DNA from 3 places in the Antiquaquibacter oligotrophicus genome. Region 2 is predicted to be linked to each of the others. Evidence: predicted binding sites of a transcription regulator. Region 2 holds the regulator's gene; each other region holds the start of a gene.
The links. Region 2 encodes LexA, which represses DNA repair genes until DNA is damaged. Its sites were predicted from a motif close to TCGAACANNTGTTCGA; they were not measured.

Region 1 (6,878 bases), 590 kb from region 2:
AAAAGGAACGCCGTCTCGTCAGGGTAGGCCTCGACGAGTTCCTCGCCGAATGAGTCCGCGCCCGCGACAAACTGAACACTCGCGGGAAAGCCGCCAGCAGCGCACTCCCCGAGAAGTGGCCCCGAGAACGACGTGGAATCCGGCTGCCGGGCATCCGATTCGTACAGTACGACGAGGCAGTCGCTGGGTGTGCCACTGGCAAAGATGCCGCCGGTACTGACGACTGAGCGCAGCCCGTGGAACACCTCAAAGGCGTACGCCGGCACGTCGCCGTTGGGGCCGCTCCGGAGGATCGAGGGGATCTCGAACCCCTCGTCCACCGCAAGTCGCGCCACCTGGGTCGCCCCCGTCTGCAGCGGATCCGTCTGCACACGCTGCACGAGCACAAGCGCGACGACCAGGACGGCCGCCAAAGCGAGGGCACCAAGGGCGATAAGCACGGTCGACCGCCGCAACCGGGATACGCGCTCGACGACACGTTCCCACCACGGGTCGGCCTCGGGCTCGGGCTCCGGCTCCGGCTGCGCGGAGACGGAGATGACCGGCACGGATGCCCCAGCATCCAGCACCTCGACGGCACCCGGCTCAATCGTGACCGAAGGCCGTCTGGCCTCTTGTAAGTCGCGCAATCGCTGGAGCGCTTGTGGGTCGCGCTCAATGTCGGCGCCGGGCCCGTAGGCCCGCCGCATCAGTGCTTCGAGTTCGCGTTCCTCCGCGTCCGTCACGTTCCCGCAGCCACCCTGGGCTCGGGTGCGACGTGGGCAAACGCGCGGTGCACGGAGGCGACGGCGCTCGACCCCTCACCGACGGCGGCTGCGACTCGTTTCATGGACCCGTTGCGCACGTCTCCCGTGGCGAAGACGAACGGCATGCTCGTCTCGAACGGCAGCGGGTCGCGACCGTGCAGCCCGAGTGTTGTCGCCGCCTCCGCGAGGGGAACGTCGGTGCCGGTGAGGAGGAAGCCGCGATCGTCTGTCGCGACGTCCTTCAGCCAACGGGTCGACGGTTCGGCGCCGATGAAGCAGAAGAGGCCACGCGCGTCGATGACTTCACCCGTGGAGAGGGTCACGCGCTCGAGCGCATCCTCACCTTCGAGGGAGGTGACCTGCGTGTGGGTGTGGACGGTCACGCGAGAGTCGTCGGCGAGCCTGTCGATGAGGTAGGCGGACATGCTGGCGTCGAGCTTGTCACCGCGTATGACGAGGTGGACGGTGCATCCGTTGGATGCGAGGAAGAGCGCGGCCTGACCGGCCGAGTTGGCCCCGCCGATCACAACGACGGTCGAGCCCGCCACCTGCTTGGCCTCGAGCGGGGTGGCGGCGTAGTAGATGCCGGCGCCCTCGAGGTCCGCCCAGCGGTCGAGCGAGAGAGCGCGGTAGGAGGCACCCGTCGCGACGATGACGGCGCGGGCGTGCACGCGTGCGCCGTCGGTGAGCGACAGCACGAGGTGGTCACCGGATGCCTCGAGCCCTTCCGCCTCGCACGGTGCGAAGACTCGCACCCCGAACTTGAGGGCCTGAAGTTGGGCCTGACCGATGAGGTCGCCGCCGCTGACTCCGAAAGGGAATCCCAGGTAGTTCTCGATGCGTGAGGTCGCCGACGCCTGACCGCCCGGGGCGATGCCGTCGAGGAGAACCGTGGACAGGCCCTCGGATGCACCGTAAATTGCGGCGGCAAGCCCGGAGGGACCCGCACCGACGACCGCGAGATCGACCGTGACATCCTCGGGCTCCTGGTAGGCGAGGCCGAGCTTCTCGGCAACCATGCCGGGTGTCGCGTTAGGGATCGGCTCGCCCTGCACCCACACGATGGGCATGTGATCGGCGGTGACACCGTTGTCGCGCAACTCGTCGGCGTGAAGGCTGCCGTCGTGCCACGTGTGCGCGAGCCCGAGACGAATCGCGTACGAGCGGAGGGCGAGCACACCGCGCGAACGCTCGGGCCCGACGATCTTGAGGGTGAGCGCCGCCGGGCCGGTCAGGAGTCCCTGGCGGCGCTTCCAGAGATCGCGGAGAAGCAGGTCGGCGAGGTCATCGTGCTCGGCCATGACGCGGCGGAATGCCGCGGTGTCGAGGGCGAGCATCCGGCCACCCTCCTTCACGCGACCGGCGAGGAACGCCCGCTGGCCGCTCAGCACGCCCAGCTCGCCCACGTAGGAGCGCGCACCGACGGTCGCCACGAGAAGTTCGGGGAACCACGCGTTCGCTGGCCGCACGATATCCACGAGACCCGTGTCGACGAGGATGAGCGGGTACCACTGCAGGCCCTCCTCGAGCACGTAGTCGCCGGGCGATGCGTCGATGGGCTCGGCGTAGGCGGAGATACGCGCCCACTGATCGTCGGTAAACGTGCCGGAGATGGTTTCGCTCGGAGAGGTCACGCTCCCATCCTCGCCGACGTCGGCTCACACACCTAGAACCCACCACTCAAAAGAGCGTCGGCTGGTTCAGTTGCTGCACTACGGCCGGTGTGCGTGCGGGAGGAGCCCACGTCGCGCGTGAGTCGAACCCGTACTCCTTCATGAGCGCGCCCATCTTCTCGCGAAGCCACTGACGGTAGGCCTTGGGTGCAGAGGACGACCCTGAATACATGGACCGGTAACGACCGACGAGCCCAGGATGCTCGCGCTCGAGCCACTGGAAAAACCACTCCCGCGCCCCGGGCCGCAAGTGCAACGCGCCGTACGTGAGGCGCGTGGCACCCGCTTCTCGGATCGACGACAGCGCAGCGCTGAGATGCGCCCTCGTATCGGTCAGGTAGGGCAGAACGGGCATAACAAACACGGAGACGTCGAAGCCCGCGTCGACGGCAGCGCGCACGGTCGCCAGCCGCGCGGCCGTCGTGGGGGTACCCGGCTCGATGCTCTGCTGGAGCTCGTCGTCGTAGACGGCTATCGACATCGCGATGTGGATGGGCACGCGGTCTGCGGCCTCAACAAGGAGAGGGAGGTCGCGGCGGAGCAGCGTTCCCTTCGTGAGGATCGAAAACGGAGTGCCGCTGTCGGCGAGCGCAGTGATGATGCCGGGCATCAGCCCGTAGCGCCCCTCCGCCCGCTGATACGGGTCCGTGTTGGTGCCGAGTGCGACGGGATCGCGATCCCATTTGGGCTTCGCGAGTTCGGCGCGCAGCACCTCGGCGACGTTGACCTTGACAACAACCTGGTTATCGAAATCGCTGCCCGCATCGAGGTCGAGGTACTTGTGTGTGTTCCGCGCGAAACAGTAGACGCAGGCGTGTGAGCACCCGCGATAGGGGTTGACGGTCCAGTCGAAGGGCATTGCGCTCTGCCCGGGCACACGGTTGAGGGCACTCTTGGCCATGACTTCGTGAAACGTCATGCCGGCAAATTCGGGAGTGCGCACCGATCGCACGAGACCAGACAACCCGATAAGCCCCTGATCTGCCGTTACCGATTGCCCGCTCCACCGCATTGCGACAGTAGAACATATGTTCGAGACGTGAGCAACCCCCGAGGTGTTACGTCGCATTCGGCCCCCGAATACGGGCGGAAGCACGTGACCCCAAGGATGGGGATGGTCGATAGGGTCGTGCCATGAGCGCGCCGACCGTCTCGATCGTCATCCCCGCCTACAACGAGGAGGATACGATCCGGCACTGCCTCATGGCGTGCATCGACCAGACCTCGCCCGCCCTCGAGATCATCGTCGTCAACAACAAGTCGACGGATGGCACGGCCGCGGCTGTTGAGGCGATGCAGGCCGCGTTCCCTGAGGCGAGCATCCGGCTCATCGAGCAAAACGATGTGCAGGGAATCACGGCCACCCGCAACGCGGGATTCAACGCTGCGGTCGGTGACGTGATCGGCCGTATCGACTCGGACTCGGCGATCATGCCGGACTGGGTCGAGCAAGTGCAGGCGGCATTCGCGGATGGCACGATCGACGCCGCGAGCGGATCCGTCGACTACTACGACATGCCCATGCGGGCCTTCGGCCACAAAGCCGACGATGCATATCGCAAGATCCAGGCGAAGCTGGCCGGCGACTACGTTTTTCTCTTCGGCAGCAATATGGCACTGCGACGCGATGCCTGGCTCGCCGTGCGTGACGAGGTGCACGACGATCGCGAGGACCTCATGCACGAGGACCTCGACCTCGCCATTCATCTCGCACTCGCGGGCAAACGAATCGCCTACGTCTCGGCGATGGAAGCGGGTATGTCCGCCCGACGGCTCGATTCGAGCCCCAAGGACTACCTCTTCTACGTGGAGCGATTCAAGCGAACGTACGAGAAGCACGGCATCCATGACGTCCGTCTGCTGGCGCCCATGGTCGTGCTGCTCGGTGTGTACCCCGCACTCCACGCGGAGCGCGCCATCTCGGGCAGGCGTGGGGCCGCCCGCACCGAACATCAACCGATCCAGGGGGAATCGTGAGTCCAGAGTTCATCGTCGGGGGCATCTACGTCGCCCTCTGGTTGTTCTTTATCTACGCGTTCGCGGGTGTGCTCGTGGAGATGCTCTACTGCTGGACCATCGAGTACCGCGGAGTGGTGGAGTCCCGATTGGGCCTGCTCTACCTCCCGTTCAACCTCCTCTACGGCGCGGGCGGCCTCATCATCACCCTCGCCCTGCTCCCCTACTTCGATAACCCGTTTGTCGTGTTCGGTCTCGGCCTCGTGGTGGGCACGGTGCTGGAGTACTTCACGAGCCTCTTCATGGAGAAGGCCTTCGGGGCGGTGTACTGGGATTACAGCAAGGAGTTCCTCAACATCCAGGGGCGTGTGTGCCTCAAGTACGCCCTCATGTGGGGCGGTCTGTCGCTTGTGCTGCTCTACGTCCTCGACGTCGTGAACGTGCAAATCCTCCTCATGATCCCCGTGTGGATCGGTCTGCCCGTGTTGGGGCTGCTCATCGTGGCCACGATCCTCTCGGTCATCCTCACCCTCCTCGCCTACCGCCGCACCGCGCAGAAAAACGCCTACCTCCGTGCGAAGCGGGACGGCAAGGATGCGACGCTGCCGAACCCCGCGTGGGCGCGCCTCGTCGACCGGCTCGTACCCGACTCGGTGCTCATCAACACGTTCCCGCGGATGAGTCTCATCACCGAGTATCAGGAGCTCAGCGGTCACCACCGCAAGCTCATCGTGTGGCTCCCCACGATCGGCAAACCGACGCAGAAGACCGTCGAGGCCGGCGAGCGCGCTCGCGACCAGGAAACGAACCGCCTGCTCGCCGCGGGGTTCTAGCTCTCGACGATTCGACTCACGCGCACGTGGACGGTGGCGCGTGTGCCGTCGGGCACGGCGTCGAGGAGTGCCGCCGAGACCGCCGCCGCAATCTCCGGTGCGCGTTCGCGCGAGTCGACGGCGATACTCGCGACGATGGCCAATGAACCGTCGGACTCGCGCACGTCCACGAGGCTCGGCGACTCGCTTCCTGCGGCGAGCTGCCGCACGGTTGTGACAATCGCGGGCCGAGCCGAGTAGAGCGCAACGACCCCCGGCACCTCGCGAGCGACCGCGTCGAGCCCTGTCGACAGGGCGCTGAGATCGGTCATGAGGGGCTCCCGTCGTCGGTGGGCAGGGCCAGGTGCACGTCAGTGACGGTCACGTCGATGCTGTCGATCGTCAATTCGGTGTGCGCCAGGAGCTGGCTGTACACGCGCTGGCGCACCGCCTCGGCGACGTCCGGAACGGGGCTGTTCAGCACCACGCTGATAGTGACGTGCACACGGATGCCCTCGCCCGGCACCGTCACGTCGCCGTCGAGTGAACACGACCCGACGACCACACCCTCCACGGAATCGCCTGCAGCACGCACGAGCTCGCGCACGGCACCCTCAGTGACGGTGAGGGTCGTGTCAGGGTTCGGGGAGGCGAGGGGGATGTCGCGTCCTGCGCGCACCTCGCGGCTGATCGAGGCGAGCAGCCCGCCGAGCCAACCCTCGTCGAGCGCGGGATGCTCGCGCACATCCTGTTCGACGAGGTCCCGGGCGAAGCCACCGACGCGTTCCATCGAGTCGAGCATCGCCTGGCATTCCGGGCTGTTGTCGATCGCCGCAATCGCTGGCGTGCGCCCGCGATCCAGGTACGCGCTCAAATCCTCGATGGTGTACCCGGTATCTCCGACACCCAGGTCAGCTCGCTCGTCCGTCATCGCCACACCTCCATTTCGCGAACGACGGTGGCCCTGGCTCGCGCAAGCTTGCCGCGCACCGTCGCCACCGACATCCCCAGTCGTTCCGCGATCTCCTCATAGCTGTAGCCACCCATCTCTTTGAGCACCCAGCACTGCCGTTGACCTTCGGGTAGCGCGTCCAGTACCGCCGAGAGCGCTTCGAGCCGCGATGAGGCCACGGCACGGGCATCCGGGGTCGAGCCTTCGTCGTCTGGCTGCTCCTCGTCGAGCTCATCGGACTGTCGGCGGGCACGGATGCTGTCCGTGGCCTTTCGCGAGACGATGCTCGTCAGCCAGGCGCGAACCTTGGACGGGTCCTGGAGCGAGGCAAGCTGCGCCCACGCGGTGATGAGCGAGTCCTGAACGACGTCATCCGCGTCGGCGACCGACTTCGTCAAGCGGATCGCGAAGGCGCGGAGAAACGGGCCGTGCCGTCGGACGAGCACCTCGAAGGCCGCCGTGTCGCCGTCTGCTGCGCGCTGCGCGAGGATGCCGTCGCTCGCCGAATCGAGAGGCGTCATCGCGCTCTCAGAATCCTCACAGCAAAAACTCCACTCCGCACCGTGACGTTCTCCGAATTCAGTACGTCTGCTCTAGGACAACGATAAACGGCCCCACAAGGGCCGACGAGCAAGGAGAGAACATGGCTGAGAAGGTCATCACCACGGCAAGCCCCATCGTCGCAGGCTCGGCAACCGGAAAGACCGTCATCGTCGACCCCGTGGTTGCCAAGATCGCG
Region 2 (6,878 bases):
CGAGGCGGGAGTGACGATGCGAATCCTGCCCGGGATCATGCCCGTGCTGAGCATCCGACGCCTGGAGCGGATCATCGAGCTTACGGGCGAGGAGACTCCCGTTGACCTCCACCGTGCGCTCGAGAGCGCTGGCGACGAGGAAGCCCAGCGACGCGTCGGAATCGCCCACGCGATCGAGCTCGGGACGTCACTACTCGACGGGGGCGCCCCCGGCCTTCACCTGTATACCTTCAACCAACATTCGGCACCTCTCGCCGTGCTTCGCGGGGTCGGACTCCTCGATGACGCGGCACGATACCCATCACTGGAAGAAAGCGACATCGCATGACCGTCTCATTCCCCACCGGCACAATCCTCGGTTACCCGCGCATCGGCCGTCGACGCGAGCTGAAGCGCGCGGTCGAGGCCTTCTGGGCAGGAAAGATCAGCGCAGAGGAACTGGAGCAGTCCGCTTCTGAACTCCGAGCGGCAACGCGTGAGCGGCTCGTCTCCCTCGGTCTCGGGCGATCCGATTCGTCCATTCCCGAGGCGTTCAGCTTCTACGACCAGGTCCTGGACGCCGCCGTCACAGTAGGTGCAGTGCCGGAACGATTCGCGCGTTTGGTGAAGGAAGACGGGTCCGTCGACCTGGCCGGCTACTTCACGATTGCGCGAGGCGAGGGTCAGGACGCACCCCTCGAGATGACGAAATGGTTCGACTCGAACTACCACTACCTCGTGCCGGAGATCGGTCCGGAGACCGACTTCCACCTGGCATCGGATCGCCTCGTGCGCGAGGTGGCGGAGGCGACGGTCGCGGGATACCGCACTCGACCCGTCATCGTCGGTCCCGTCACCTTCCTCCTCCTGAGCAAGCCGAGCGACGGTGCCCCGGCGGATTTCCAGCCGATCGATCGTCTGGACGACCTCCTCCCTGTTTATGCCGAGTTGCTCGCGGCACTGACGGCAGCCGGCGCGGAATGGGTTCAACTCGACGAGCCTGCGCTCGTGAGCGAGAGCATTGACGTACCTCGTGAGGTCGTTCTCGAGGCCACTCGCCGCGCCTACGAGGCGCTGGGGTCTTCGGTCGTGCGGCCCGCCATTTTTGTTGCGTCGCCTTATGCTTCGCTCGACGACGCACTCCCCGTGCTCGCGTCAACGCCCGTGGAGGCTATAGGGCTAGATCTGGTCAAGGGCTCACTCCCGTCGGGCTTCACCACGGACAAGGTTCTCGTCGGCGGGGTCATCGACGGACACAACGTATGGCGCGGCGACCTCGACAACGCGTTTTCCGCGCTCGAGAGACTGCGGAGTTCAAACCCGAACGTGGCCGTGTCGACATCGACGAGCCTCTTCCACGTGCCACACGACGTTGAGGATGAGCCGTTGCTCGAAGGCTGGTTGAAGAGTTGGCTCGCCTTCGCCGATCAGAAAGTGGCCCAGGTGTCGATCCTGGCCAAGGGTCTCACCGAGGGTCGGAATGCCATTGCGGACGAGTTGCAAGCGGCCACGGATGCCCTCGAAGCCCGTCACGCGGCAGCGGGCGTGCACGACGGCGCCGTGCGCGAGCGCGCTGCATCCCTCACTCCGAGCGACTTCTCGCGCGGCGACTACTCCGCGCGGCTGGCAGCGCAGGAGGAGGCTCTGCATCTCCCCTTCCTGCCGACGACGACGATCGGGTCTTTCCCCCAGACCGGCGACATCCGGAAGGCTCGTGCTGCACTCGTGCGGGGCGAACTCAGCCACGATGACTACGTGGAGGCCATGCGTGCCGAGATCCGTCGAGTCGTCGACCTCCAGGAGGAAATCGGCCTCGATGTCATCGTGCACGGCGAGCCCGAACGCAACGACATGGTTCAGTACTTCGCGGAGAATCTGGACGGTTTCGCGGTGACGCAGAACGGCTGGGTGCAATCTTACGGATCGCGCTGTACGCGCCCGTCGATCCTCTGGGGCGACGTCTCACGTCCTGCGCCCATCACTGTCGAGTGGTCGACGTACACCCAAAGCCTCACATACAAGCCCGTGAAGGGCATGCTCACGGGACCGGTAACGATCCTGGCCTGGTCGTTCGTGCGTGATGACCAACCGCTGCGAGAGACAGCGAACCAGGTGGCCCTCGCCTTGCGCGATGAGATCGCGGACCTCGAAGCGGCGGGCATCGGAATCATTCAGGTCGATGAACCGGCGTTGCGTGAGTTGCTCCCCCTCAAGAAGAAGGATCACGACGACTACCTCGACTGGTCGGTCGGTTCGTTCCGGCTCGCGACGGCCGGCGTAGAGGACCGCACTCAGATCCACACTCACCTGTGTTATTCGGAGTTTGGTGTCGTCATCGACGCCATCAACCGTCTCGATGCCGACGTCACGTCGATCGAAGCGGCTCGCTCGAAGATGGAGGTCGTGCCGGACATCAAGCGCAGCGGATTTGGGCGTGGCATCGGACCCGGGGTCTACGACATCCACTCTCCACGAGTGCCCTCGGTCGAGGAAGTCTCCGAACTCATCGAAATCGCCCTCGGTTCCATTCCGGAGCGCCAGGTGTGGGTGAACCCGGATTGTGGTCTCAAGACGCGCGGCTACGACGAAACCGTCCAGTCACTCGCCAACGTTCTCGAGGCCACACGAGCGGCGCGAGCGAAGGCGACCGTCTAGCGGACCTAGGGGTGTGGCGGTGTTACACCGCGCGTAGGACCGCCACAACCTTGCCGAGCACCTCCGCGTGGTCACCCAGAATGGGTTCGAACGCAGAATTTCGGGGGAGAAGCCAGGTGTGTCCGTCGCGCTGGCGGAACACTTTGACCGTTGCTTCGCTGTCGAGCATGGCCGCGACGATATCGCCGTTAGTGGCGTCACTCTGCTGACGCACGACGACCCAATCGCCGTCGCAAATGGCCGCATCGATCATGGAATCACCGACAACCTTGAGCATGAACAGCTCTCCCTTGCCCACGAGCCTGCGGGGGAGGGGGAAAACCTCATCAATTTGCTCGTCTGCCGTGATGGGAATTCCGGCAGCGATCCTGCCGACGAGGGGCACGAGGGCCGCGTCTCCCACCGACGGGGCACCGCTCTCGACAACCGAACCCGTTTCCAGCTCGGGAAGGTCGATGAGTACTTCCATTGCGCGGGGGCGATTCGGGTCGCGCCGGAGGTAGCCACTCAACTCGAGTTGACCGAGTTGATGGGTGACGCTGGAGAGGGATGCGAGGCCGACAGCGTCGCCGATCTCGCGCATGCTCGGCGGATAACCGCGGGTCGCGACGGATCGCTGAATCACGTCAAGGATGGCCATCTGCTTCTCGCTGAGGCTCTTGCGGCGACGGGTGGCTGGTTTTTCGCCGAACTGTTCAGGCGTTGCGTCGGTCACGGTCCCTCATCTCCGCCCCGCGATGGAATGTCGGTGGCTCACTCGAAACTGTATCCAGAACGGATGCTCGAAACAAACACATCTTCGAGTGTGTCGGGGTTATCGCCGCGAGCAGTTCGAAGATGACCTTGATTTTCTCGTAGATCGAAGTTATGTTCGGTACAGACGTTCTACAGACTTCGTATCCGGTACTCCCGGCCGAGTACCGGATACGAAACCCCGTTCGACCGACTCGGGTTTCAGGATGAGGAGCACACGATGAGCACGATGACTTTTCCCTCGATGACGTATTCGGCCTCGGTCCGCCCCGCCCAGCCGCGCTTGCGCATCACTCGACGGGGTCGTCGTGTCCTGTTCGGGATGCTGGTGACGCCGGTGATTGCTGTTGCTCTCGCGTTCGCAATCAATGGGGGCGGTGCCGTTGCCTCTCTCGAAGGGTCTACCGCCTCCTTCGACGTGGTCACTGTCGAGACCGGGGAGTCGCTGTGGCAGGTCGCAGAATCGGTTGCTCCCACCTCCGACCCACGGGAAGTGATTGACGCGATCGTCCGACTCAACCGTCTCGAGTCTGCCGATGTGTATGCCGGCCAACAGTTGACGATTCCGCTCGAGTACGCGGCCCACTGACCGCACCACGACGGATGAGCGGCTGGTTGGTGCGCCCTAAGCTTGTCCGGTGACATCCCTCGACGAACTCCCGATCAGAGACGACCTCCGAGGCAAGAAGCCCTATGGCGCACCTCAAGACCTGGTCCCCGTGCGTCTCAACGTCAATGAGAACACGCATCCGATCCCCGAAGACGTCGCGACCGACATAGTCCGTTCGCTAGCTCGGGCCGTTTTGGGGGCAAACCGGTACCCCGATCGCGAGTTCACAGAACTGCGAACCGCTCTGGCTGACTATCTCGGCCACGGTGTCACCGCCGAGAACATTTGGGCGGCCAATGGGTCGAACGAGGTCTTACAGCACGTGCTCCAGGCCTTCGGTGGGCCGGGACGCCGTGTGCTCGGTTTCCCTCCCACCTACTCGATGCACTCGATCATCGCGGGAGGAACGGGCACGACGTGGGTCACCGGCGAGCGTGGTCCCGATTACGTCCTGACCGAAGCAGACGTGGTGGGTGCGATTAGACAGACGCGCCCAGATGTGGTGTTCCTGTGCTCACCCAACAACCCGACGGGCACACCCCTCGATATCGACGTGATCGCGGCCGCATACGACGCCACCGACGGCATCGTTCTCGTCGACGAGGCGTACGCGGAGTTCGCAAGCGGCCCGTCCGCCCTCACCCTTCTCGAGGGGCGTCCGCGTCTCTTGGTGAGCCGCACGATGAGCAAGGCGTTCGCATTCGCTGGGATCCGTCTCGGATATTTAGCCGCCGACCCGGCGGTGATCGATGCGTTGAGACTCGTCCGTCTTCCGTATCACCTCTCCGCGCTGACCCAGGCCGCAGCGGTGGCGGCCCTCGCTCACGCCGATGAGATGCTCGCCATGGTCGACGAGATCATTGTGCAGCGCGACCGGATGATCGAAGCCCTCCCGGCGCTCGGCTACGAGCCCTTGCCGAGCGCTGCGAACTTCGTCCTGTTCGGCGGGGTGGCAGATCCTCACGCGCTGTTCACCAAGCTCTATGCCGAGGGAGTCCTCATTCGGGATGTAGGAATCCCCGGGCACTTGCGTGTCACCGCAGGAACTGAGGCAGAGACCTCCATTTTTCTCGACACCTTGGCGCGATTGAGCGGCCGCTGAGCCTGCAACGCTTCTCACTAGGATTGAGGTCATGAGTTCCCGCGAGGCATCCCTGAGTCGTCAGACGAGTGAATCGACTATCGAGCTCTCGTTGAATCTCGACGGCACGGGCAAGTCGACGATCAACTCGAGTGTTCCGTTCTTCGACCACCTTTTGACCGCTTTCGCTCGTCACTCGTTGGTCGATCTCACTGTCGAGGCATCTGGTGACACGCACATCGACGTCCACCACACCGTGGAGGACATCGGGATCACGCTCGGCACGGCCATTCGCCAGGCACTGGGCGACAAGTCCGGCATCTCGCGTTTCGGCGACGCTCTCGTACCCCTCGATGAGGCGCTGGTTCAGGCAGTCGTTGACGTGTCCGGTCGTCCCTACCTCGTTCACACGGGGGAGCCACCCGGTTTCGAGCACCACCTCATCGGTGGTCACTTCACCGGTTCGATGGTTCGTCACGTCTTCGAGGCGATCGCCTTCAACGCAGGGCTCACCGTTCACGTGACGGTGCTGGGCGGTCGTGACCCGCACCACATCGCCGAGGCCGAATTCAAGGCCTTCGCTCGGGCGTTCCGGTTCGCGGTCGCCCGTGACGATCGGGTGCTCGGCATCCCCTCGACGAAGGGTGCGCTCTGACGGTGGCCGTCTCACCGTCTGTCGTTCTCTTCGATTACGGCTCTGGAAATGTGCACTCGGCCGCCAAGGCGCTCGAGCTCGCCGGCGCGCGCGTCGAACTGACCGCGGATCGCGGTCGGGCGATCGCGGCGGATGGATTGTTGGTTCCCGGTGTCGGGGCGTTCTCAGCAGTCATGCAGGGGTTGCGTGCTGCCGGCGGTGAATCGGTGATCGAACGCCGCCTGGCTGGCGGTCGCCCCGTACTCGGGATTTGTGTCGGGATGCAGGTGCTTTTCTCCGAAGGGGTCGAGCGCGGCGTCGACACCGAGGGCCTGGGGGAGTGGCCGGGCACCGTACGTGAGCTCGACGCGCCCGTGTTGCCCCACATGGGGTGGAACACGGTCTCGGCGCCCGAGGCGTCGACTCTCTTCCGCGGGATTCGCGATGAGCGCTTCTACTTTGTACACTCCTACGCGGCCCAGGAGTGGACGCTCGAGACGAACGCCCCGTTCCCGCCTCCCGTTCTCACGTGGGCCGAACACGGCTCGCGCTTTCTCGCGGCCGTGGAGAACGGTCCACTGTCGGCCACCCAGTTCCACCCCGAAAAGTCGGGCGACGCCGGGATCCGACTCCTGACGAACTGGCTGGAAACCTTGTGAGCGAATTCAACACCACCCCTGCACTCGTATTGCTCCCGGCCGTCGATGTCGCAGGAGGAAAAGCTGTGCGGCTCACTCAGGGCGAGGCCGGCTCGGAAACGAACTACGGCGACCCTGTTGACGCGGCACAGGAGTGGGTGGACCAAGGAGCCGAGTGGATCCACCTCGTCGACCTCGACGCGGCGTTCGGGCGCGGCAACAACCACGCCATCATCCGGAAGGTCATCAAGTCGACGCCGCGTCGCGTCAACATCGAACTGTCCGGCGGTATCCGGGATGACGCGAGCCTCGAGGCCGCGCTCGCGACGGGCGCCAAGCGCATCAACCTCGGCACGGCCGCGCTCGAGAACCCCGAGTGGGCCGCTCACGTCATCGCCGAGTTTGGCGAGGCGATCGCTGTCGGCCTGGACGTCCGCGGAACGACTCTCGCTGCACGCGGGTGGACGCAGGAGGGCGGAGACCTGTGGGCGGTCATGGACCGCCTCGAGGATGCCGGCTGTGCTCGCT
Region 3 (6,878 bases), 1.4 Mb from region 2:
CCACAACAACGAGAGCAATACCCGCGGCATCCGCCCACGACAAGGCCTGCCCGAGGATCACAAAACCGGCAACGGCCGCGAGCGCCGGCGCGAGAGACAACAGAATCGAGAACGCGGATGCCGGCAGCCGACGCAACGCGATAAGTTCCAGTGCGTACGGCACCGTGGACGAGAGCACGGCAATCGCGACACCGAGCAGCAGCACCCAAGGCTGAAGGAGAGCGAGGCCCGCACTCCCGATACCGAAGGGGAGGATCGCGATGGCCCCGATGGCCATGGCGAAAGCGAGACCATCGAGCCGACCGAACGCGGCACCCGTGCGCGCCGACAGCAGGATGTAGCCAGCCCACGCCGCGCCAGCGCCCGCCGCGAACACCACACCCAACGGGTCCAACTCGCTGGCACCACCCCAGCCGACGACGGCAACCCCGGCGAACGCCAGCAGCGCCCACAACCAGCTCGACGCGCGGCGACTGACCACAACGGAGAGCACAAGCGGGCCAAGAATCTCGATGGTCAGTGTCACACCGAGGTGCAGTCGCTCGAGAGCCAGATAGAAGAGCGCGTTCATACCCGCGAGCACAAGACCGAAGAGGAGGACGGTCATCCAGTCGGACCGACTACGTCTGCGCACCGACGGGCGGAAGATCACCAGAAGGATGAGCGCCGAGAACACCAGACGCAGGGTGACCATACCGATCGGGCCGACCTCGGGGAACACCGTCACCGCGACCGCCGCGCCGATCTCCTGACAGACGAGACCCAACACCACGATCGCGGCGGAACCGATCACCGCACCGTTTGTTGCCCTCACTGGATCAGCGTACGGCGTGCCGACGACGGTCAGTGCGCGGGGATCTCCAGAGGGAACGGGGCGCTATCGCCCGCGGCGGCCGCCGACGCGTAGCTGACCGTCAACTCGTATCGTCCGGCGAGGAGCGGCTGGATGTGCTCCTCCACGTCGCCGCACTCGGTTCGCCCGTCGATCACGGAGGCCTCCGATGTGAGGCGGGTGGCTGCGCCGTTGTCGGCCCAGAAGGTGAACCGGCACCGGCCGCCGTCCTCGACGATGCCCTCCACGTAGGCGCTCGCGCGGAGGTACTCGTCGGAGTCCACCCCGGCGGTGATGACAACCGGGGTCACGTCTCGTGGGGCCGCGTCATCCGCCGTCGGCGCACAGCCTGCGAGCACGACGGCCGCGGCGAGAGCGACCGCGAGCTTCTTCACCACGCCTCCGGTGGCGCCTGAACAACCGGCACCGGGTTGTACGCCCAATGGGCTCCGTTGTTGTACATGCCACTCGCCCAGCCCGAGTACCAGATCGCGTTCTCCGTGACCTGGGTCGGCGAATCGGCGCGGAACGCCTCGACGATGCCCGAGTACTTCGGCAGAGTATTGAGCGCTTCGGCCGCGTTCTCGGCCGCGATCACGAGGTTGTCGTAGCTGCCGAGTCCCCCGCCCCCGCCGGAACCCCACCCGTTATTGAGGGGGTTGTTGCGGTTCCACCAACTGTCGACGTAGTTCTCTTGACGCATCCATCGGGTGAAGACCGTCACGTTGTTCTCGGTGATGGGAAACCCACCGAGCAGCAGCACGAGCTTCGCCCAGTCGTAGTTGGTGCCGCCCGCGACGAGGGTGTCGACGCCCGGTGTTGCGGCGTACGAATCCCGCGTGATGGTGGTGGATGCGACGTTCGAGCCCACCGCGAGGGACTGCGCGTTCTCGTCGATGTACCAACTGAGCTCCTGCACGTCGCTCGGTTGGGGCGGCGGAGCGACTGCTGTGACCGCAGCGAACGCGAAGGCGATGATCGCCGCGCCGAGGGCGAGGGCCGCGCGCGCAGGGCGACGGGCCCCGGGGGGTTCGGGGCTGGGATCGGGAAGATCGCGAGAGAAAAGTCATCGTGAAGCGAGCCTGGTCGCGGACTAGGAGTCGTCACCGCTGGAGCCAGCGTATCCGCACATCGCGCACGCCAGTGTGCGCCGCGAGCCTGAGAATCGCCTCAGTCGGCGATTGACTCGCCCCCGCAACGAGGAGCACGCTGGAGGCTACGGAGTGAGGAGCCTTCATGAGCCCGGATGCCCCCCTGCACGTCACCAACGTTGTACTCGTTCACGGCGCCTACGCCGACGGGTCATCGTGGGCCGATGTGATCGCAATCCTGCAGGCCAACGGTCTGCGCGTTACGGCGGTGCAGAACCCCCTGACCTCTCTCGCAGACGATGCGGCGGCGACGAGACGGGCGCTCGACCTTCAGGACGGACCCGCCGTGCTGGCCGGACACTCCTGGGGTGGCACCGTCATCTCCGAGGCGGGGGATCATCCGGCCGTGTCCGCGCTCGTCTACGTCGCGGCGCGAGCGCCAGAAGCGGGCGAAGACTATGGTGCCCTCGCTGCGCGGTTCCCAGCTGCACCCGCATCCGCTGGACTCCAACACCACGGCGGGTTCGCGCAGCTTTCGGAGGACGCGTTTCTCGAGAGCTTCGCCAACGGCGTTGACGCTGGGCGCGCGCGTGTGCTCTACGCAGCGCAGGGGCCGATCGCGGACACCCTCTTCGGTGAGCGCACGACCGTCGCCGCGTGGCGCGACAAACCGACGTACTACTCGGTGTCGCGCGAGGACCGCACGACGTCGCCCGAGCTCGAGCGGTTCCTCGCTAAGAGGATGGGCGCAACCACCATCGAAGTGGACGCCGGGCACCTCGCGATGATCACGCACGCACCCGAAATCGCGGAGCTCATCATGACCGCGGCCGGTCGCGTGACCTCTTAGCCGAAGCGACCGTTCACCTAGGTACTGCTATCGAGCCCACCCTCGGCCGCCCGGCGTCTAGGCAGCGGAGTGTCTCGTTCGCGTTCGATTCGGTGGGCGACACGTCCACTCGGGGATGCCAGGCCCTCGCACCTGGGGAACGCCTTTGCTGATCCGGTACTTCCACGGGCCGGTATCGACGATTCGATGGTGCCAATAGCAGAGGAGGATCGCGTTGTCGGCGTGGGTGGCACCACCCGCGCGGTAGGGAACGACGTGGTGCATCTGAAGCGCCGTGCGGGGCGCCGTGCATCCGGGGACAAAGCACCGGTACCCGTCGCGGGCGGCGACCGCGAGGCGGTGGGAGAACGGGAAGCAGCGCTGCTGCGAGCTGACGCTCACGATCCGCCCATGATCGAGGGTCACGACGCGGTACCCGGCGGAATCCATATAGCGGAGCACCTCCGCGCGCGACACGGGCAGATCGGGTCCGGCCATCGTGCCGATGGGGTCACCGTCTCGAGTTTCGATCTCAGGGGCATTCAGATCTTTCGCGTCCACCGTCACGATGACTGTGACGGGGCTGCCATTCAGTGTCGGAGCGTCTTGGGCCTCGGATCCGGCGATAACGAGCGCAGCGAGCGAGTCGTGCATCCGCTGACCGGGAGTGCGGTCGTCGATTGCGGTGCCGACTGTGCTCGCGTCGATCTCCTCGTCGCTCGTGAAGCGGGGCGAGCGACGGGATGCCTCGTCGAAGGCACGGATCTGCTCCGCGATCTCGGGCATCAGGTAGCCGCCCACCGGGCAGCCTCCGTCGGAGGTGACCCGACCTATGTGCAGCTTGCGCATCCGCAGGGCTCTCTCCTCGCGCGGCCGAGCGCCGTCAGGGTCGATTGCGGAGATGATCTGGCGGAGTTCGATGGTGAGATAGTCGACCGAAACCGGCGGCAGGAGCGTTGCGGTCTCCACATCGACACCCGTGGCAAGCGCGACCATGACCTCTTCGGCGGCGGCCTGCTGGGCCTTGTCGACGCGACGAGCGACGTCGTCGAGTTCTCGAACGATGACCATCGCCGCGTCGACTCCAACCTGGCCCAACGTGATCGCCTGTGCGAGGACGGGACGCTTCGCCTCCAGCTCGGCGCCGACCATACTGCGATCGCGCCGGATCGCGGCCGCGACCCTCACCCGGGAGCGTGCTGCGCTCGTGGAGATGCGTGCTGTCGTGGCCACCGCATCCGTCGGTGAGGCGAAACCGAGGTCACCAGCCAGATCGGAGTTCTCGGCGACGGAGGCAATCGCCGAGATACGCGCGGCGTCGACGAGGCGACCGACGGACTCGACCTCGGCGATCGCCGCGAGCACGTCATCCGGATGGCTTGCCGCAGCGGCAGCCATCAGTTCGGAGGCCACAGCACGCGCACGCTCGGCCACGTCCGTGAGAGCGGCGAGAGCGGTGGTGGTCATAGCCAATTCTACCGCACATTAGAACTGATGTTCGATTAAGCCGAGAGTCTTCACCCCGCATTTCACCCCGACGCGCAGTCAGATTGCGACACGATCGACGCATAGGCTCTTGTCTATGGGTGACTCAAGGCTCCTCCTCGACCGCGCCTCTGCCGAGGCGTCGGCGCGCACGCTCCGGGCGATCGCCGATCCGACCCGCCTCCAACTATTGCGCCTCATCCTCGACACCGAAGGGGGCCGTCGCCCGGTCACCGAGCTCGCCAACACGCTCGGTCTCACCCAGCCCACGGTCAGCCATCACCTCAGCACCATGGCCGAGAGCGGGGTGGTCGAGCGCCACCAGCAGGGAAGAGTTGCCTGGTATTCGATCGTGCCGGAGCGCCTTGCGGAGGTGTTCGAAGCGACACGGGCGAACCGACCGGGACCGGCCGTCGACACATCCGTGCTCGACAAAATCGCTCGCGATCTGGGCGAGAGATTCCGCGGAACGTTCTCGCCCGAGACGATCAGACGCTACGTCGATGAGAGCCATACGCTGCTGGCCGAGCGCCTCGGGGGCGCACGACTCCTGCCGTCGCTGACCGCAGACTTCGCGGGCGACCGCCTCCGCGCACTTGCCGAAGCGGACGGCATCACCACGGATGCCACGCCCGACATCTTGTTCGTGTGTGTGCAGAACGCCGGCCGATCCCAACTGGCCTCCGCGATCCTCCGTTCCCTGGCCGGAGACCGCGTGCGGGTGCTCACGGCGGGGTCGCAACCGGCCGGGAGCATCAACCCGCTCATCGTGGCGGCTCTCGACGAGATCGGTGTCCCGGTCGGCGGCGAGTACCCAAAACCGCTCACCGACGAGGTGGTGCGCGCCGCCGACTACGTGATCACGATGGGCTGCGGCGATGCGTGCCCCATTTACCCGGGCCGCACCTACCTCGATTGGAACCTGCCGGACCCTGCAGCCATGACCATGGACGGCGTGCGCGAGGTGCGCGATGAGATCGACCGCAGGGTGCGTGGGCTTCTCGCCGAGTTGAACTCGGAGTGAATTCATCCGTCGCACGCGCCAATGCATAGATACTCGTCTATGCTTTTGATGTGACCGAATCGACCGACAAACCCGTTGTCCTCTTCGTCTGCATCCACAACGCTGGCCGCTCGCAGATGGCCGCTGGCTACCTGCGCGAACTCTCTGGCGGGGCCGTCGAGGTGCGCTCCGGCGGGTCCGAGCCCGGCGATCAGATCAACCCCATCGCCGTGCAGGCCATGGCGGAAGAGGGCATCGACATCTCGCAGGCCGTACCGCAGCTCATGACGACCGAGCAGGTACGGGCATCCGACGTCGTCATCACCATGGGATGCGGAGACGTCTGCCCCATCTTCCCCGGCAAGCGGTACGAGGACTGGGATCTCGTCGACCCCGCGGGCAAAGGCATCGAGGACGTGCGCCCCATCCGCGACGACATCAAGCGGCGAGTGCAAGCCCTGCTGGGAGAACTCACACCCCGGTAGAATGGATGCTCGGTGCGCCGGGAAGTCTGGTCGGCGGGTTGGTCTCCACGACGACTCCTACCGTCAACGCACCCCGAAAGCACTCATGACCGCTGAGCAGGACTTCACCCCACCGCAGCAGGCCCCGCACTCCATCTGGCGTGGTGTACATCAGACCCTCCAGAGCGACACCATCGGTGGCGCACTTCTTCTCGGCGCGACCGTGCTCGCGCTCATCCTCGCCAACACGCCCCTCGCACCCTTCTACGACTCGGTTCGCGACTTCCGTTTCGGCCCTGAGGCGCTCCACCTGAACCTCACGGTGGGTCAATGGGCGGCGGACGGTCTGCTCGCGATCTTCTTCTTCGTCGTGGGTCTCGAACTCAAGGAGGAGTTTGTCGTCGGCAAACTCCGCAACCCGCGAACTGCACTTCTGCCCATCGCGGCGGCGGTCGGCGGTGTCATCGTTCCGGCGATCATCTACATGATCGTGAACCTCAACGCCGGCCCCGCTGCTCTCCAAGGGTGGGCGATTCCCGCCGCCACGGACATCGCCTTCGCCGTCGCCGTTATCGCCGTCGTCGGGCGGTTCCTTCCCACGGCGCTCCGCACGTTCCTGCTCACCCTCGCGGTGGTTGACGACCTGCTCGCGATTTCGATCATCGCGATCTTCTACACCAACGACCTCGAGGTTGTGCCCCTGCTGCTCGCGATCGTGCCGCTCGCACTCTTCGCGGTGGCCGTGCGCTTCGGCATCCGTCACATCTGGGTGCTTCTCCCCCTCGCCTTCGCGACGTGGGCACTCGTTCATGCGGCAGGTATCCACGCGACCGTCGCGGGAGTGCTCCTCGGGTTTGTCGTGCCGGTTGTCGCCACGAAGAGAGCACGTGTGCAGGTCGGCACCGACTCGGAGGGCAAGCCCATCTACGACGGACTCGCCGCCCACTTCGCCGACCGCTGGGGTTCCATCTCGACCGGTTTCGCCGTCCCCGTGTTCGCGTTTTTTGCTGCCGGCGTCACCGTCGGTGGCCTGTCGGGTCTCGCCGAGTCGTTCCAGGACACGATCGCGCTCGGGATCATCGCGGGTCTCGTACTCGGCAAGGCGATCGGCATCACGGGCACCACCTTCCTGGTGACGAGACTGCCGGGACTGCGGCTGGACCCCACGGTGAAA

Region 1: LH407_RS04490 (Rv2578c family radical SAM protein) is a predicted target of LexA. The motif match lies at 3,440-3,455, and genes of this name have one in related genera.
Region 3: LH407_RS08595 (HNH endonuclease signature motif containing protein) is a predicted target of LexA. The motif match lies at 4,239-4,254, and genes of this name have one in related genera.

What each region holds. Positions count from the first base shown of each region.
Region 1 covers NZ_CP085036.1:909,713-916,590, forward strand. The annotation lists gene LH407_RS04480 (hypothetical protein) at 1-725, opposite strand, end outside; gene LH407_RS04485 (FAD-dependent oxidoreductase) at 722-2,380, opposite strand; gene LH407_RS04490 (Rv2578c family radical SAM protein) at 2,427-3,431, opposite strand; gene LH407_RS04495 (glycosyltransferase) at 3,554-4,396, shown strand; gene LH407_RS04500 (putative ABC transporter permease) at 4,393-5,208, shown strand; gene LH407_RS04505 (hypothetical protein) at 5,205-5,519, opposite strand; gene LH407_RS04510 (Asp23/Gls24 family envelope stress response protein) at 5,516-6,118, opposite strand; gene LH407_RS04515 (RNA polymerase sigma factor) at 6,115-6,660, opposite strand; gene LH407_RS04520 (Asp23/Gls24 family envelope stress response protein) at 6,783-6,878, shown strand, end outside.
Region 2 covers NZ_CP085036.1:318,520-325,397, reverse strand. The annotation lists gene LH407_RS01615 (methylenetetrahydrofolate reductase) at 1-328, shown strand, start outside; gene metE (5-methyltetrahydropteroyltriglutamate--homocysteine S-methyltransferase) at 325-2,634, shown strand; gene lexA (transcriptional repressor LexA) at 2,657-3,349, opposite strand; gene LH407_RS01600 (LysM peptidoglycan-binding domain-containing protein) at 3,608-3,976, shown strand; gene LH407_RS01595 (histidinol-phosphate transaminase) at 4,026-5,099, shown strand; gene hisB (imidazoleglycerol-phosphate dehydratase HisB) at 5,131-5,733, shown strand; gene hisH (imidazole glycerol phosphate synthase subunit HisH) at 5,730-6,371, shown strand; gene priA (bifunctional 1-(5-phosphoribosyl)-5-((5-phosphoribosylamino)methylideneamino)imidazole-4-carboxamide isomerase/phosphoribosylanthranilate isomerase PriA) at 6,368-6,878, shown strand, end outside.
Region 3 covers NZ_CP085036.1:1,725,530-1,732,407, reverse strand. The annotation lists gene LH407_RS08615 (EamA family transporter) at 1-814, opposite strand, end outside; gene LH407_RS08610 (hypothetical protein) at 844-1,230, opposite strand; gene LH407_RS08605 (hypothetical protein) at 1,224-1,751, opposite strand; gene LH407_RS08600 (alpha/beta fold hydrolase) at 2,069-2,773, shown strand; gene LH407_RS08595 (HNH endonuclease signature motif containing protein) at 2,831-4,219, opposite strand; gene LH407_RS08590 (metalloregulator ArsR/SmtB family transcription factor) at 4,335-5,261, shown strand; gene LH407_RS08585 (arsenate reductase ArsC) at 5,378-5,725, shown strand; gene nhaA (Na+/H+ antiporter NhaA) at 5,811-6,878, shown strand, end outside.